2 regions of the Enterobacter bugandensis genome follow, and region 2 is predicted to be linked to the other one. Evidence: predicted binding sites of a transcription regulator. Region 2 holds the regulator's gene; the other holds the start of a gene.
What was found. Region 2 encodes Fur, which represses iron uptake genes when iron is present. Its sites were predicted from a motif close to ATAATAATGAGAACNACTATCAA; they were not measured.
Positions count from the first base shown of each region.

Region 1 (7,916 bases), 3.2 Mb from region 2:
GTGCCTTTGATGTCGTTGTCGATGGTGCCCGGCAGGCCGATGCACGGGAAGCCCATTTCGGTCAGACGTTTTGCACCCATGTACGAGCCGTCACCGCCGATAACGACCAGCGCGTCCAGACCACGCTTTTTCATGTTCTCGATAGCCACTTCACGGATGTGTTCGTCACGGAATTCCGGGAAGCGCGCAGACCCAAGGAAGGTACCGCCACGGTTGATCATGTCAGACACGCTGTAGCGGTCGAGCTGAACCATACGGTCTTCATACAGACCCAGGTAACCATCATAGATACCAAAAACTTCCAGACCTTCCGTCAGCGCTGCACGGACAACCCCACGAATTGCCGCGTTCATGCCCGGCGCATCACCGCCGCTTGTCAACACACCGATTTTCTTAATCATGACTACCTCTGAACTTAGGAATGCAAAATTGAAATCTGTTGCCGGAAGAAACTTATCGACCAACGAATACTGCAAATAGTATATCAATCCCTTCTGGCTGAATTGATTCAGGTCAGACCAAATGGCGGTAATTTATACACAAAATGCTGGCCTGGCTCACTTTTTTACAACGAATTACGAAAGCCCAACATGTCCGGGTACAACCGAGCAGGGATCCTGGTGAATGATGACGTCTGAACCAGGAAAACGCTGCAAAATCGCCTGCTCGACCTGCTCAGCAATAACGTGAGCCTGTACCAGTGGCAGGTTGTCTTCCATTTCAATATGAATCTGAATAAAGCGGGTCGGCCCTGACTGCCGCGTTCGAAGATCGTGTGCACCGCTGACGCCGGGCCAGGAGGTCACGATAGAAAAAATTTCGTTACGTTCTGAGTCCGGAAGAGCGCGATCGAGCAGTGATTGCACCGCGTCATACCCCATCCGCAGGGCGCTATATAAAATATAGATACCAATCCCTAACGCAAACAACGCATCGGCCCGATGCCAGCCATACCAGGCCAGACCGAGTGCAATAAGAATAGCCCCATTCATCATAACATCAGATTGATAATGAAGCATATCCGCCCGTACGGCCTGACTTTGCGTTTTGCGAACGACCCAGCGCTGGAACGTTACCAGAACAAGTGTGCTTATAAGTGCAATGACCGTGACGACCACGCCGACACCGGGATTGTTCATCGGTGAAGGCGAAACCAGATGCTGAATACCGGTCAAAAACAGGAACAGTGCAGAGCCAGAAATGAACATACTTTGCGCCAGCGCCGCGAGCGATTCCGCCTTGCCGTGCCCAAACGTGTGCTCTTCATCCGCCGGCTGCAGCGAGTAACGTACCACCAGGAGGTTGGTCAGCGAGGCGGCGATATCGACCAGTGAATCCACCAGCGCCGCCAGAATACTGACCGAGCCGGTATACCACCAGGCAAAGATTTTGATCAGCAGCAGGCCAGAGGCCATGACGGTCGCCGCAATGGCGGCCCGGCTTACCAGCCTTCCATAGGATTGATTCATAAACGCTCCTGTCATGTCATGCCGCTAGTATAACGGAAGCATGGGGAGGCAAAGGATGAATAAACGGTTAACAAATCAGAATGCGGGGCAAAAAAAACCACATCATGTGGGGGAAGACAGGGATGGTGTCTATGGCAAGGAAAACAGGGTTTACTGGTTACTACGGGTACTGCTATTGCTACTGAAAAACGTCGCTTCTGAGCTTCGCTGCATCCGTGCAACCTCACGCAGCTGGTCCATACGCTGCTGATGTTTGGCATTCAAAACCGCTTGCTGCTCGGGCGTTAGCAGGTGGAACATCTGGTTGCGGACCTTCGCCATTTCTACCTGGCGGGCAACCTGTTCCTGTGCCATTTTTTCGGCCTGAGCGCGAACAGCGCTTTCGTCAAAATTTTCTGCGGTGACAAGGCGATGCATTGTCTCCATTTCGCTAACATTAACAGGGGGCTGGTCGTGTCGTGCCCTCTGCATCAGATCTCGCATCTGTTGACGCTGATGTTCGGTTAAACTTATGCCGTCAAACATATGGCTTTGGCTGCTGTGCTGCGTTGCGCCCTCTTGCGAGGAACCGTTATCGCCGATGATAGCTACAGCAGCCTGGCTAAACGCACTGAACGCCAGCGTTGAGGCCATGACGGCAGCGGTAACTTTGCGCATCACTTGCTCCCAAAATCTTTCGTGTCGCGATTCAACGAGAGACAGTCTACGATTCAGGCTGCAAACATGCGTCAGGGGGTGTAAAACAACGTAAAGTCATGGATTAGATAGCCTTGATGTCGTAATTTCTGCCTCGGAGGTATTTAAACAATGAATAAAATCCTGTTAGTTGACGATGACCGAGAGCTCACATCCCTTTTAAAGGAGTTGCTCGACATGGAAGGTTTCAACGTCCTGGTTGCCCATGATGGCGAGCAGGCGCTGAGTCTCCTTGACGACAGCATCGATCTACTTTTGCTCGACGTAATGATGCCAAAGAAAAACGGTATTGATACGCTGAAAGAGCTTCGCCAGACACACCAGACCCCCGTTATCATGCTGACCGCCCGCGGCAGCGAGCTTGACCGCGTTCTCGGCCTTGAGCTGGGTGCGGATGACTATTTACCGAAGCCGTTCAACGACCGTGAACTGGTGGCCCGTATTCGCGCGATCCTGCGCCGTTCCCACTGGAGCGAGCAGCAGCAGAATACCGACAACAGCTCGCCAACGCTGGAAGTGGACTCCCTGAGCCTGAACCCGGGACGTCAGGAAGCAAGCTTCGACGGCCAGACGCTCGAGCTTACTGGCACCGAGTTCACCCTGCTGTATCTACTGGCGCAACATCTTGGCCAGGTGGTATCGCGTGAACATTTAAGCCAGGAAGTGCTGGGCAAACGCCTCACGCCGTTTGACCGCGCCATCGACATGCACATCTCTAACCTGCGCCGCAAGCTGCCGGAGCGTAAAGACGGTCACCCATGGTTTAAAACCCTGCGTGGTCGCGGTTATCTGATGGTTTCTGCTTCATGATAGGCAGCTTAACCGCCCGCATCTTCGCCATCTTCTGGCTGACGCTGGCACTGGTTTTAATGCTCGTTTTGATGTTGCCAAAACTCGACTCACGCCAGATGACGGAGCTTCTCGACAGCGAGCAACGTCAGGGCGTGATGATCGAGCAGCACGTGGAAGCGGAGCTGGCAAACGATCCGCCGAACGATTTAATGTGGTGGCGCAGGCTGTTTCGCGCTATCGACAAGTGGGCGCCGCCAGGACAACGTCTTTTGCTGGTTACCAGCGAAGGCCGCGTGATTGGCGCCGATCGCAATGAAATGCAGATTATCCGCAACTTTATTGGCCAGGCGGATAACGCCGATCACCCACAGAAAAAGAAATATGGTCGGGTAGAGATGGTCGGCCCTTTCTCGGTACGGGATGGGGAAGATAACTACCAGCTCTACCTGATTCGCCCTGCGAGCAGTTCCCAGTCCGACTTCATCAACCTGCTGTTTGACCGTCCGCTTCTGCTGCTGATCGTCACGATGCTGGTCAGTTCCCCGCTGCTGTTATGGCTGGCGTGGAGCCTGGCGAAACCGGCGCGTAAGCTGAAAAATGCGGCGGACGAAGTGGCACAAGGCAACCTCAGGCAGCATCCGGAGCTGGAATCCGGGCCGCAGGAGTTCCTGGCCGCCGGCACCAGTTTTAACCAGATGGTCAGCGCGCTTGATCGGATGATGACGGCCCAGCAACGCCTGCTGTCGGACATCTCACACGAACTGCGTACGCCGCTCACGCGCTTACAGCTGGGCACCGCCCTGCTGCGTCGCCGCAGCGGGGAGAGCAAAGAGCTGGAGCGTATTGAAACGGAAGCGCACCGTCTGGACAGCATGATTAACGATCTGCTGGTGATGTCGCGCAACCAGCAGAAAAACGCGCTGGTGAGCGAAACGGTGAAAGCCAATCACCTGTGGCACGAGGTGCTGGACAACGCGGCGTTCGAAGCGGAGCAGATGGGTAAATCGTTCACCGTCAACTTCCCGCCGGGCCCGTGGCCGCTGTACGGTAACCCCAACGCGCTGGAAAGCGCGCTGGAGAATATCGTGCGTAACGCCCTGCGCTACTCGCACACGAAGATTGAAGTGGCGTTCTCGGTGGATAAAGACGGGATCACCGTTATTGTCGATGACGACGGTCCTGGCGTCAGCCCGGAAGATCGCGAGCAGATTTTCCGTCCGTTCTACCGCACCGACGAAGCGCGAGACCGTGAGTCCGGCGGCACGGGGCTGGGGCTGGCGATTGTAGAAACCGCCATGCAGCAGCACCGCGGCTGGGTGAAAGCCGACGACAGCCCGCTGGGCGGGCTGCGGTTAACGCTGTGGCTACCGCTGTATAAGCGTTCGTAACGGTATGTGCCGGGTGGCGGCTTCGCCTTACCCGGCCTACTTTCTACGGAACCTATTTCCCCCACAATCTCCGCGAACTACTCTCGATCTTCCCGCTTATACGCCGCTTCTGCATCGTTCTCGTCCAACTGGTAGACAACCCCGCCGCCGACAGCAGGCGATGATACTGTTCATCGTCAAAAGGCATATGCCAGGCAATCGCGCAGGCGTCGTAAACGGACACGTCGCTCAAACGCGACGCGAGCTCAAGCGGGGCATCCGCAGATACTTGTCCTGCAAGCACCACGCGGTACAGCCAGCCGGTTTTACCCGCGTTTTGCAGCTGGGCCGACATATCCTGAATACCGAAATGGTAGTTGAGCTTGAAGCACGGCGAGCGTGGCTGGGTGACCTGAATCAGGGCATCGCCCCAGCGGTAAATATCGCCAATAAAGACGTTCTTTTCCGTCAGCCCTTCCGTTGAGAGATTTTCGCCAAACGCGGGCGCGACGAAGAGGTCCGCCTGCTCAGGAAATTCGGTTTTCCAGTGCTGATAGTGCTCGCGCGGATAGTGGCACAGCGCGCGATCGGGCCCGCCGTGGATTTTCTTTTCGGCCTGCTGGTCGCCCACAAGCCCGAGCTCGGTCAGCGACAGCTCACCGTCAACCTGCACTTTGGCGATGGCGCTCGGGCGGCTGCCGTCGTACTCCCTTACCTTGCCTGTAAACACGTTCACCGGGTAATGCATCGCTGCCTCCATTACGCAGATACAAAAAAAGCGAGTCATCAGACTCGCTTCTCACAGGCGTCAATGCAACCTTATTTTTTAGCGGCGAAACGCGCTGCTGCTTCGTCCCAGTTCACGACATCCCAGAACGCTTTGATGTAGTCAGGGCGACGGTTCTGGAACTTCAGGTAGTAAGCGTGTTCCCACACGTCCAGACCCAGGATTGGGAAACCGGATGCGCCAGAGATCGCTTCACCCATCAGCGGGGAGTCCTGGTTAGCAGTAGAAACCACTGCCAGCTTGTCGCCTTTCAGAACCAGCCACGCCCAGCCAGAGCCGAAGCGGGTTGCAGCGGCTTTTTCGAATTCCGCTTTGAAGTTGTCTACGGAACCGAAGTCGCGCTCGATAGCCGCTTTCAGGTCGCCCTGCAGGGTGGTGCCGGTTTTCAGGCCTTTCCAGAACAGGCTGTGGTTAGCGTGACCGCCCGCGTTGTTACGCAGTACGGTTTTCTTGTCTGCTGGCAGCTGGTCCAGCTTGGTGATCAGCTCTTCAACAGGCAGATTAGCGAACTCTGGCAGGCTTTCCAGCGCAGCATTCGCGTTGTTCACGTAGGTCTGGTGGTGTTTAGTGTGATGGATTTCCATCGTCTGCTTGTCGAAATGCGGTTCCAGTGCGTCGTAGGCATACGGCAGGGATGGCAGTGTATAACTCATAATCCTCTCCATTATTGTCGGGCGGCACAGCTGTTAATGCCGCGTAAGCAGTTGGTTCATTATAGTTAATTAAATGATATTGAAAATGATTATCAATGCCGTAGTTTTTATAAGGTTATTCGGTTTTTGAGAAATAAAAGAATTGTGAGTCTGCTCACGCGCTTAACGTGCTGATTGCCATTCAAAACAAAAGTGCGGCAACCTTCTGAAGGTTCCTGAACAGCCTAATTTTTACACTCATCAAGTCGGGGGGAAGCCTCCGGCTATAAAAACGATGAGGACGTAAAAATGAATCATGCGATTACGATGGGTATCTTCTGGCATTTAATAGGCGCAGCCAGTGCAGCCTGTTTCTATGCCCCGTTCAAAAAGGTGAAAAGCTGGTCGTGGGAAACCATGTGGTCCGTTGGCGGTACCGTGTCCTGGCTAATTTTGCCGTGGACAATCAGCGCCATGCTGCTGCCCGATTTCTGGGGCTACTTCTCCTCCTTCAACGCCTCCACCCTGCTGCCGGTATTCCTGTTCGGCGCGATGTGGGGCATCGGCAACATCAACTACGGCCTGACCATGCGCTACCTCGGGATGTCGATGGGTATCGGCATCGCGATTGGCATTACGCTGATCGTCGGCACGCTGATGACGCCCATTCTTAACGGCCATTTCGACGTGCTGATCAACACCCAGGGCGGCCGAATGACGCTGCTGGGCGTGCTGGTGGCGGTGATCGGCGTGGGGATCGTCACTCGCGCAGGCCAGCTAAAAGAACGCAAGATGGGCATCAGAGCCGAAGAGTTCAACCTGAAGAAAGGGCTGCTGCTGGCGGTGATGTGCGGGGTCTTCTCGGCGGGCATGTCGTTCGCCATGAACGCCGCCAAACCGATGCACGACGCCGCTGCGGCGCTGGGCGTTGACCCGCTGTATGTTGCCCTGCCAAGCTATGTGGTGATCATGGGCGGCGGCGCGCTGGTAAACCTCGGTTTCTGCTTCATTCGTCTGGCAAAAGTGAAGAACCTGTCGGTAAAAGACGATTTCTCGCTGGCAAAACCGCTTATCTTCACCAACGTTCTGCTCTCCGCGCTCGGCGGCCTGATGTGGTATCTGCAGTTCTTCTTTTACGCCTGGGGCCACGCCAGCATTCCGCCGCAGTACGACTACATAAGCTGGATGCTGCACATGAGCTTCTACGTGCTGTGCGGCGGGCTGGTTGGGCTGGTGCTGAAGGAGTGGAACAACGCCGGACGTCGTCCGGTTGGCGTACTGAGCCTGGGCTGCGTGGTGATTATCATTGCGGCCAATATCGTCGGCCTCGGCATGGCGAACTGATTACGCTGCTTTTCGACTGCGATGACGCCACTGAACCGGCGTCATCCCCACCTCACGGTTAAACACCACCGAAAAGTAGTTACTGTCCTCAAAGCCGCAGCGCATCGCCACTTCACTGACCATCAGCTCCGTATGCTGTAACAGATACTGGGCGTGGCAGATGCGCAGCTGGCGCAGGTAATGGTTTATCGTCATCCCCGTCTGGGTGCGGAACTGCTGGCGCAGCGCGCGCTCGCTGCACTGCTCCTGCTCGCAGAATTTTTCCAGTACGAAACTCTTGTTCAGACTGCCCGCAAGCCGGGCGATCAGCTTATCCAGCAGCGCTTCCTGCGTGGTGGCGGAGGGATTATCCGTGGCGTAACGATGACGCTTCAGGGTCATCACCAGCTGGGCGAAAAGCAGCTCCGACATCTGGTTTGCCACCGGGTCGCTCTTCTGGCTCTCCTGCTCCAGCTGGGAAATCGTCTGGCGCACCTGAGCCATGCCGCTGCTGCTTAAGCGCCAGTGCGGTTCGCCTCCGGCATTCAGAATGCCCGGAATGTTGCTCGCCCAGTCGACATTCAGTTTAAGCCTGTCAGGGCAGTAGATGACGTTCTGCAACACCAGATCGTTAACCGAGGCGTAGGCGTGTTTGTCTTCGGCGCGAATGTAAAACAGATCCCCGCGCGTGATGCGGTAGGGCCGGTCGTTGAGGACGTGCAGGCCGTTGCCGCGCCACACCAGCACCAGCTCGCAGAACTCATGGGTGTGCTCGGCAAAGACATTTTGCGGGTAACGGTCGGCCACCGCGACGGCCTGACTCGCGGAGGCAAAAAAATCATCTTTGCGA
Region 1 is NZ_LT992502.1:4,596,485-4,604,400, forward strand. Features, by position in the region: gene pfkA (6-phosphofructokinase) at 1-401, opposite strand, end outside; gene fieF (CDF family cation-efflux transporter FieF) at 576-1,469, opposite strand; gene cpxP (cell-envelope stress modulator CpxP) at 1,620-2,126, opposite strand; gene cpxR (envelope stress response regulator transcription factor CpxR) at 2,277-2,975, shown strand; gene cpxA (envelope stress sensor histidine kinase CpxA) at 2,972-4,345, shown strand; gene yiiM (6-hydroxyaminopurine reductase) at 4,398-5,072, opposite strand; gene sodA (superoxide dismutase [Mn]) at 5,144-5,764, opposite strand; gene rhaT (L-rhamnose/proton symporter RhaT) at 6,053-7,087, shown strand; gene rhaR (HTH-type transcriptional activator RhaR) at 7,088-7,916, opposite strand, start outside.
Region 1: sodA (superoxide dismutase [Mn]) is a predicted target of Fur. The motif match lies at 5,838-5,860, and genes of this name have one in related genera.

Region 2 (7,916 bases):
ACCTGGCCACACCCTGCCCTCTTTATTCGCGGCGGTAACTCTCCTTATATTACCGACGCGTACCGCGACACGCTGCTGGCACAATTCCCGCAGGCGCGCGCCCACGTCATTGCCGGTGCCGGACACTGGGTGCATGCGGAAAAACCTGATGCTGTACTGCGCGCCATTCGCCGCTATCTCGCTGATACTGCAAATTGATTAAAAAGAGAGCGACTGGAAGATGACGGGCTTCCAGTCGTTGGCGTGCCGTTTTTGGTGATGTATGATGGCGCGCTTATCGCCCGGGCTTTAGCAGGGCGGCGTGTTTCCCCCGAAGTCTCATAATCATGGCCAAAGAACAAACGGACCGTACGACACTAGATCTGTTCGCGAATGAGCGTCGACCGGGACGACCGAAAACGAATCCGCTTTCGCGCGATGAACAGCTGCGTATCAATAAACGCAATCAGCTTAAACGCGATAAAAATCGTGGGCTTAAGCGTGTCGAACTGAAGCTCAACGCCGACGCGGTCGATGCGCTTAACGAGCTGGCAGAGGCGCGTAACATCAGCCGCAGCGAGCTTATTGAAGAGATGCTCATCGCCCAACTCGAGACGCTGCGCAGCCAGGCATAAGTCTGAAAAACCCCTTTATCGCCCTTTTCATGTAGCACAGAGTGCAGTCCTGCGCGATAGCGGTTTCCGCAGGGTTGCCAGTTCTGCTATTATTGCCCTTATCCGTGGCCGAATTGCGCCACCATACCATTAAGTTTCAAGAGGTTATTTTACTCATGGCAATCATCGGCATTTTCTTCGGCAGTGATACCGGCAATACCGAAAATATCGCAAAAAACATTCAGAAACAGCTCGGTAAAGACGTTGCTGATGTGCATGACATCGCCAAGAGCAGCAAAGAAGATCTCGAGGGCTATGACATTCTGCTGCTGGGTATTCCAACCTGGTACTATGGTGAAGCCCAGTGCGACTGGGACGATTTCTTCCCGACGCTGGAAGAGGTGGACTTCAACGGCAAGCTGGTTGCCCTGTTCGGTTGTGGCGATCAGGAAGATTACGCCGAGTACTTCTGTGATGCGCTGGGGACGATTCGCGACATCATTGAGCCTAATGGCGCGGTTATTGTGGGCCACTGGCCGACTGCCGGTTACCACTTCGAAGCCTCTAAAGGCCTGGCCGATGACGATCATTTTGTCGGACTTGCCATTGACGAAGACCGTCAGCCAGAACTGACCGCAGAGCGTGTAGAGAAGTGGGTTAAGCAGATCCGCGAAGAACTGCATCTGGACGATATTCTCAACGCCTGATTTTTTACGGCGCAACGCGGGTTGCGCCCTTTTCCAGGTAAAACCGATTAAATTAATTGCTACAAACTTTTAACTTTTTCGCCCAGACCTGTACAATGTCTCCCTGGCAAAATGTGGTTTCCTTTGAGCAAGTTTGTAGGTGATACCACGTTTTTATAAGCATACTTTGCCTGAGACTTGCAGTTTTCATTTAGGCATGGCAGTTCTATAATGAGACGCATTATCCCAGGTGCATTTTCTGTCACTTCCCAGAGAAGTGAATCGTTTAGCAACAGGACAGATTCCGCATGACTGACAACAACACCGCATTAAAGAAGGCTGGCCTGAAAGTAACGCTTCCTCGGTTAAAAATCCTGGAAGTGCTTCAGGGTCCAGACAATCACCATGTCAGTGCGGAAGACCTTTATAAACGTCTTATCGACATGGGTGAAGAGATTGGGCTGGCCACCGTATATCGCGTGCTGAACCAGTTTGATGACGCGGGCATTGTTACCCGTCATAATTTCGAAGGCGGTAAATCTGTATTCGAACTGACCCAGCAGCATCACCACGATCACCTGATCTGCCTCGATTGCGGCAAGGTCATTGAATTTAGCGATGATTCCATCGAAGCGCGTCAGCGTGAAATCGCAGCTCGTCATGGCATTCGCCTGACCAACCACAGCCTGTACCTTTACGGTCACTGCGCTGAAGGGGATTGCCGCGAGAATGAACACGCTCACGACACAAAATAAGTTAGCGTTCATACTCTGAGCCAGCCGTAAGGTTGGCTTTTTTTTGCCTGAAAAAAGCCCGGTAAGCAAAGTGCACCGGGCGTAGAGCAACTTATTTGTTGTTATTGCGTATCTCGTTCCAGATTTTATCGCAACGCTTCGCCACTTCCTGATCGTTACCGGTTTTACGTGCCTGAATGCAGGCCTGATAATCCATCACGCGAACATTCTCCTGCGTCGCGAACGCCTCATGCGCTTTCTCTTTCTTTAACACATTTAGCACGCTCTGGCAGGCTTCAATTTTCTCAGGCGATCCTTCCGCGGTATTAATACAGGCGCTATACGCCTCCTTCAGACGGGCGTCCTCTTTCGGCGCCTGAGTCTGAACACACGCCACCAGCCCTGATGCCATCAGCGCGACGATTACGATTTTTTTCATCATATGCAGTCTCCAGACCGGCGGGACTCAGCCCGCCGGTGTGCTCATCAGAAGATGGTGAATGGGGCGATAACCATGAATTTGACGTCACGTTCATCCTGGAAGATGTTGCCGTAACCGCCCGCATAGCTTGGGATATCGGAGTGGTTGTCATACTGCGTAAAGTGCAGCTTGAACATCGTGCCTTTCGCGCGGCCATCCTGCAGGGTGTAGATAGCATCCAGGCTGTAGGAGGACTCTTTCAGGCGATAGTTTGGATCGTAGTACGCATCCGGCGTCGCCATGTCTGCTGGTTTTGCATCCCAGGCGTAAGCGTAAGAAGCGCCCACCGCCCAGCCCGGCAGGTTCCAGTTTTTCAGGTCATACATGGCGCCGAAGAAGACCGCTTTCTCGCCGTCGGCGTTGAAGTCTGAGCGGTTATCCCACCAGATATCCAGACGACCGTTGGATGAGGCATAGGTCGGCGTCATACGCTGCAGGAAGTAGCCCTGCTGCCCTTCAGCCTTCACCCATGTGCCTTCCAGACGCAAATCAACCTGACCGACCTTATAGCCGAAGGTTAACGCCTGCAGCCACGCGGTGCCGTTATAAATGTCGTTTACGCTGCCATCGCTGACCTTATCGCGCGTACCGTAGAACTGGTAGCTAGTGCTCAGCGGACTACCGGCGATATCAAATTTGTAGCTGGCTTTAGCAAAATACTGATCGATATAGCCTTCCGCCTGACCAAATGCGGCTTCCAGAACCAGATCGTTTTTGAAATCGTACTTCGCGCCCAGCGAGTGGAGGTAATCGACTTTGGTTTTCTTATCGTTCTGGTAGAACTTGTCCATCTCAATGTGCCACGGCGCTTTGTACTCGTTGGTCCACATATAGGAGAAGCTCAACGCACCTGCATCACCGTAGTCAAAATTAGCCCCGGCTTCTGCCCCCTGATAGGTACCAGGCATAAAGCTCCAGTGCGGCGCTAACAGCGTCTGGCCGGTTGGCTGAATATAGCCCCCACGCGCCCATACCGGGCCGTATTTGAATTTCGCTGCGGCCTTATAAAGGCTGATACCGCTTTTATCCCCTGACCAGTCTTCGTCATAGGCTTTATTACTGGAGGAGAAGGCAATTTCGTTCGGGTGGCCGCTGTCGCCATTTTCAGCCATTTCAATCGCCGTAAACGCGGCAATATCCAGACCGAACATATCGGCGGCGTAGCCTGACTGGAAGTCCAGGTTGGCGTTCCAGGTAGAGTGAGAGAGGTTGGTTTTGTATTTATCTTCTGTGACATCTTTACGGTCACGTTCGCGCTGCCAGTAATAAATACCGCCAGTGAGGGTAGAATCTTCGATGAAACCTGCTGCTTTTGCCTCTGGTGTCACCACCAGGCCCGACATTGCTGTCACACCGGCAATAGCCAGCGCCAGCGCACTACGTTTGCCACTGAACGTACGCATAGATTATTCCTCTTTGACGAATTAAAACGCCTTAAACGGCGAAAATATAAAAGACCAAAAGGCCAGGGGTAGTTATAAATACCCTCGAATTAACTACCGTCTTTAGGTTATTTTTCGCGACGCGAATTATCAATGCTTTTCAGTGGGCAAAAGTCAGGATTATGACGAAGTGCACATAATTGGTAGTGCTTTGTAACATTTGGCCGGATGCGAGGTGTGGCGGGGGTAGAGCCGGTAATTTCAGCGTATCAGATCGTAATAAAACCCGTATTTGTCTTTATTCTCCATTTTATGAAACAGACAAACTTTTTTTAAAAATAAGTAGCACCGCATTGACCAAAATTTTAGCTGGCCTAATTACGGGCCTACTTTAACGATATGATCATTAAATAAAAAAACGCCGCTATAAGCGGCGTTTGTTTCTCATTGACCAGTGCAACGTTATTATTCGCCGATCTTGGTCCAGGTATCACGCAGACCTACGGTACGGTTAAATACCGGTTTTTCTGCCGTGCTGTAACGGCTGTCCAGGCAGAAGTAACCTTCACGCTCGAACTGGAACGCTTTGCCCGCTTCAGCGGCTTTCAGCGATGGCTCCGCATAACCCTGCTTGATCACCAGAGATTCCGGGTTGATGGTCGCCAGGAAGTCTTCAGCCGCACCCGGGTTAGGTACGCTAAACAGACGATCGTACAGACGAATTTCTACCGGCAGCGCGTGGGAAGCGCTCACCCAGTGGATCACGCCTTTCACCTTGCGGCCGTCTGCCGGATCTTTGCTCAGCGTCTCAGCATCGTACGAACAGAAGATGGTGGTAATGTTACCTTCAGCATCTTTCTCTACGCGCTCGGCTTTGATGACGTAGGCGTTACGCAGACGAACTTCTTTACCCAACACCAGACGCTTGTACTGCTTATTGGCTTCTTCACGGAAGTCAGCACGGTCGATCCAGATCTCACCGCTGAACGGCACGTCGCGGCTTCCCATTTCCGGTTTATTCGGATGGTTAGGCATAGAGACCAGCTCGCTTCCACCCTGCGGGTAATTTTCAATCACCAGTTTCACCGGATCGATAACGGCCATCGCGCGCGGGGCGTTTTCGTTAAGATCTTCACGAATGCAGGATTCCAGAGACGCCATTTCGATGGTGTTGTCCTGCTTGGTCACGCCGATACGTTTGCAGAACTCACGAATAGAAGCGGCAGTGTAACCACGACGACGCAGGCCGGAGATGGTCGGCATGCGCGGGTCGTCCCAGCCTTCAACGTGCTTGTCGGTCACCAGCAGGTTCAGCTTACGCTTGGACATCACGGTGTATTCCAGATTCAGACGAGAGAACTCGTACTGACGCGGATGCACAGGAATGGTGATGTTATCCAGCACCCAGTCGTACAGACGACGGTTATCCTGGAACTCCAGCGTACACAGCGAGTGGGTGATGCCTTCCAGCGCATCGCTGATGCAGTGGGTGAAGTCGTACATCGGGTAGATGCACCACTTGTTGCCGGTCTGGTGGTGTTCTGCGAACTTAATGCGGTACAGCACCGGATCGCGCATCACGATAAACGGCGACGCCATATCGATTTTGGCACGCAGGCACGCTTTACCTTCTTCGAAGCCACCGGCACGCATTTTTTCAAACAGCGCCAGGTTCTCTTCCACGCTGCGATCGCGGAACGGGCTGTTTTTGCCTGGTGCAGTCAGCGTACCGCGATACTCGCGGATTTCGTCCGCAGACAGCTCGTCAACGTATGCCAGACCTTTGTTGATCAGCTCCACCGCGTAGGCATACAGCTGATCAAAATAGTCAGAGGAGTAGCAGATATCGCCAGACCAGTTGAAGCCCAGCCATTGCACGTCGTTTTTAATGGACTCAACGTATTCGATGTCTTCTTTTACTGGGTTGGTGTCATCGAAACGCAGGTTGCACTGCCCCTGGTAGTCTTGCGCAATGCCAAAGTTCAGGCAGATCGATTTCGCGTGACCAATGTGCAGGTAGCCGTTCGGCTCCGGCGGGAAACGCGTATGTACCGTGGTGTGCTTACCACTGGCCAGATCTTCATCGATGATCTGACGAATAAAGTTACTCGGGCGGGCTTCTGCCTCACTCATCGTGGATTCCTCAAAGCGTAAACAACGTATAACGACATATGATCTTATAAGCCGGACGAAGAGACAACCTTTATGTCACGGAAAAAACGTTACCCATAAAAAAAGCGGCGGAGGATAACCCCCGCCGCTTAAGGCATGACTCTACTCAGGAGCGATTACTTGCCTTTAATCTCATACAGCGGTGTCTGACCCGCAACCACCTGACCTTTAGCCTGGAGTACCAGACCGCTAAAGTCGTCGATGTTGCTGCACACGACCGGACTAATCATCGAGCGCGCGTTGGCGTTCAGGAAGTCCAGATCCATTTCCAGAATCGGCTGACCTGCCACCACTTCGGCCCCCTCTTCCACCAGGCGAGTAAAGCCCTGACCGTTCAGCGCTACGGTATCGATCCCCATATGGACAACGATCTCCGCGCCTTTTTCGGTTTCGAGGCAGAACGCGTGGTTGGTGTTGAAGATTTTCACGATGGTGCCTGCCGCCGGAGACACAACGGTTTTGCCCGTTGGTTTCACCGCCACGCCGTCACCGACCGCTTTGCTGGCGAACGCTTCGTCAGGCACCTGCTCAAGGTCAACCACGTCACCCGTTACCGGAGAGACCAGCGCGGCCACCGTCACGGCGTTAGGCACGGCCTGCGGCTTCGCAACCGGGGCAGCCGTCGACGCAGGTGCGCTGTCGGCTGATGCCGCCGCGACCGGGCCACGGGCAACCACTTTCTTCATTTCGTCGCCAATGGATTCCGCTTTGGCGCCTACGATAACCTGGATAGTTTGTTTGTTCAGTTTAACCACGCCCGATGCACCAAGGCGTTTACACATTGCGTCGCTTACGCGCGCCGAGTCACCCACCGTCAGACGCAGACGGGTGATACAGGCGTCAATCGCTTTCAGGTTGTCAGTCCCACCGACAGCAGCGATATAGCTGGTCGCCAACTGAGTCAGACCCTCTTCGGTATTGCTGTTGGCTTCGTTGGTGACCACTTCGTCTTTGGTATCTTCGCGGCCTGGTGTTTTGAGGTTAAACATACGAATAACCGCAGTGAACAGCACGAAGTAGATGACGAAGAAGACCAGACCCATTACCACCAGCATCCAGACGTTCTTGCTTGCCGCCGGCAGGTTGTACATCAACACGTAGTCGATCGCGCCTGCAGAGAAGGAGAAGCCAGCATGGATGCCCAGCAGGGTCGCCACAAACAGGCTGATACCGGTCAGGACCGCATGCATGAGGTACAGCACCGGCGCCAGGAACATGAACAGGAATTCCAGCGGCTCGGTTACACCGGTCAGGAACGCGGTAATCGCAACGGACAGCAGCATGCCGCCAACCATTGGGCGACGCGCTTTTGGCGCAGCCAGGTACATTGCCAGTGCAGCGCCCGGCAGACCAAACATCATGATTGGGAAGAAGCCAGACATGAACATACCCGCGGTGCCGTCACCCGCATAGAAGCGGTTGATGTCGCCGTGGAATACGGTGCCCGCAGCATTGGTGAACTCACCAATCTGGAACCAGGCGATGGTGTTCAGCACCTGATGCAGACCGGTTGGGATCAGCAGACGGTTGATAAAGCCAAAGATACCTGAGCCCACTGCACCCGCAGAAACAATCCACTCGCCGCCCGCATGGATAGCATGCTGCACCGGCGGCCAGACGTAGCCAAAGATAGCTGCCAGGATCAGACAGAAAAAGCCCGTCGCAATTGGCACAAAACGTTTACCGCCGAAGAAGCTCAGGAAGTCAGGCAGTTTGATACCCGCCCAGCGGTTGTACACGGCACCACCGACCAGACCGGTAATGATACCCGCCAGTACACCCATGTTGATTTCCGGGTTGATGGTTACCATCGCTTTCGTGAGGATGAAGTAACCTACCGCCCCTGCCAGTGCCGCAGCACCGGCGCT
Region 2 is NZ_LT992502.1:1,352,633-1,360,548, reverse strand. Features, by position in the region: gene ybfF (esterase) at 1-198, shown strand, start outside; gene ybfE (LexA regulated protein) at 327-614, shown strand; gene fldA (flavodoxin FldA) at 770-1,300, shown strand; gene fur (ferric iron uptake transcriptional regulator) at 1,588-2,034, shown strand; gene chiQ (ChiQ/YbfN family lipoprotein) at 2,126-2,452, opposite strand; gene chiP (chitoporin ChiP) at 2,500-3,897, opposite strand; gene glnS (glutamine--tRNA ligase) at 4,342-6,009, opposite strand; gene nagE (PTS N-acetyl glucosamine transporter subunit IIABC) at 6,165-7,916, opposite strand, start outside.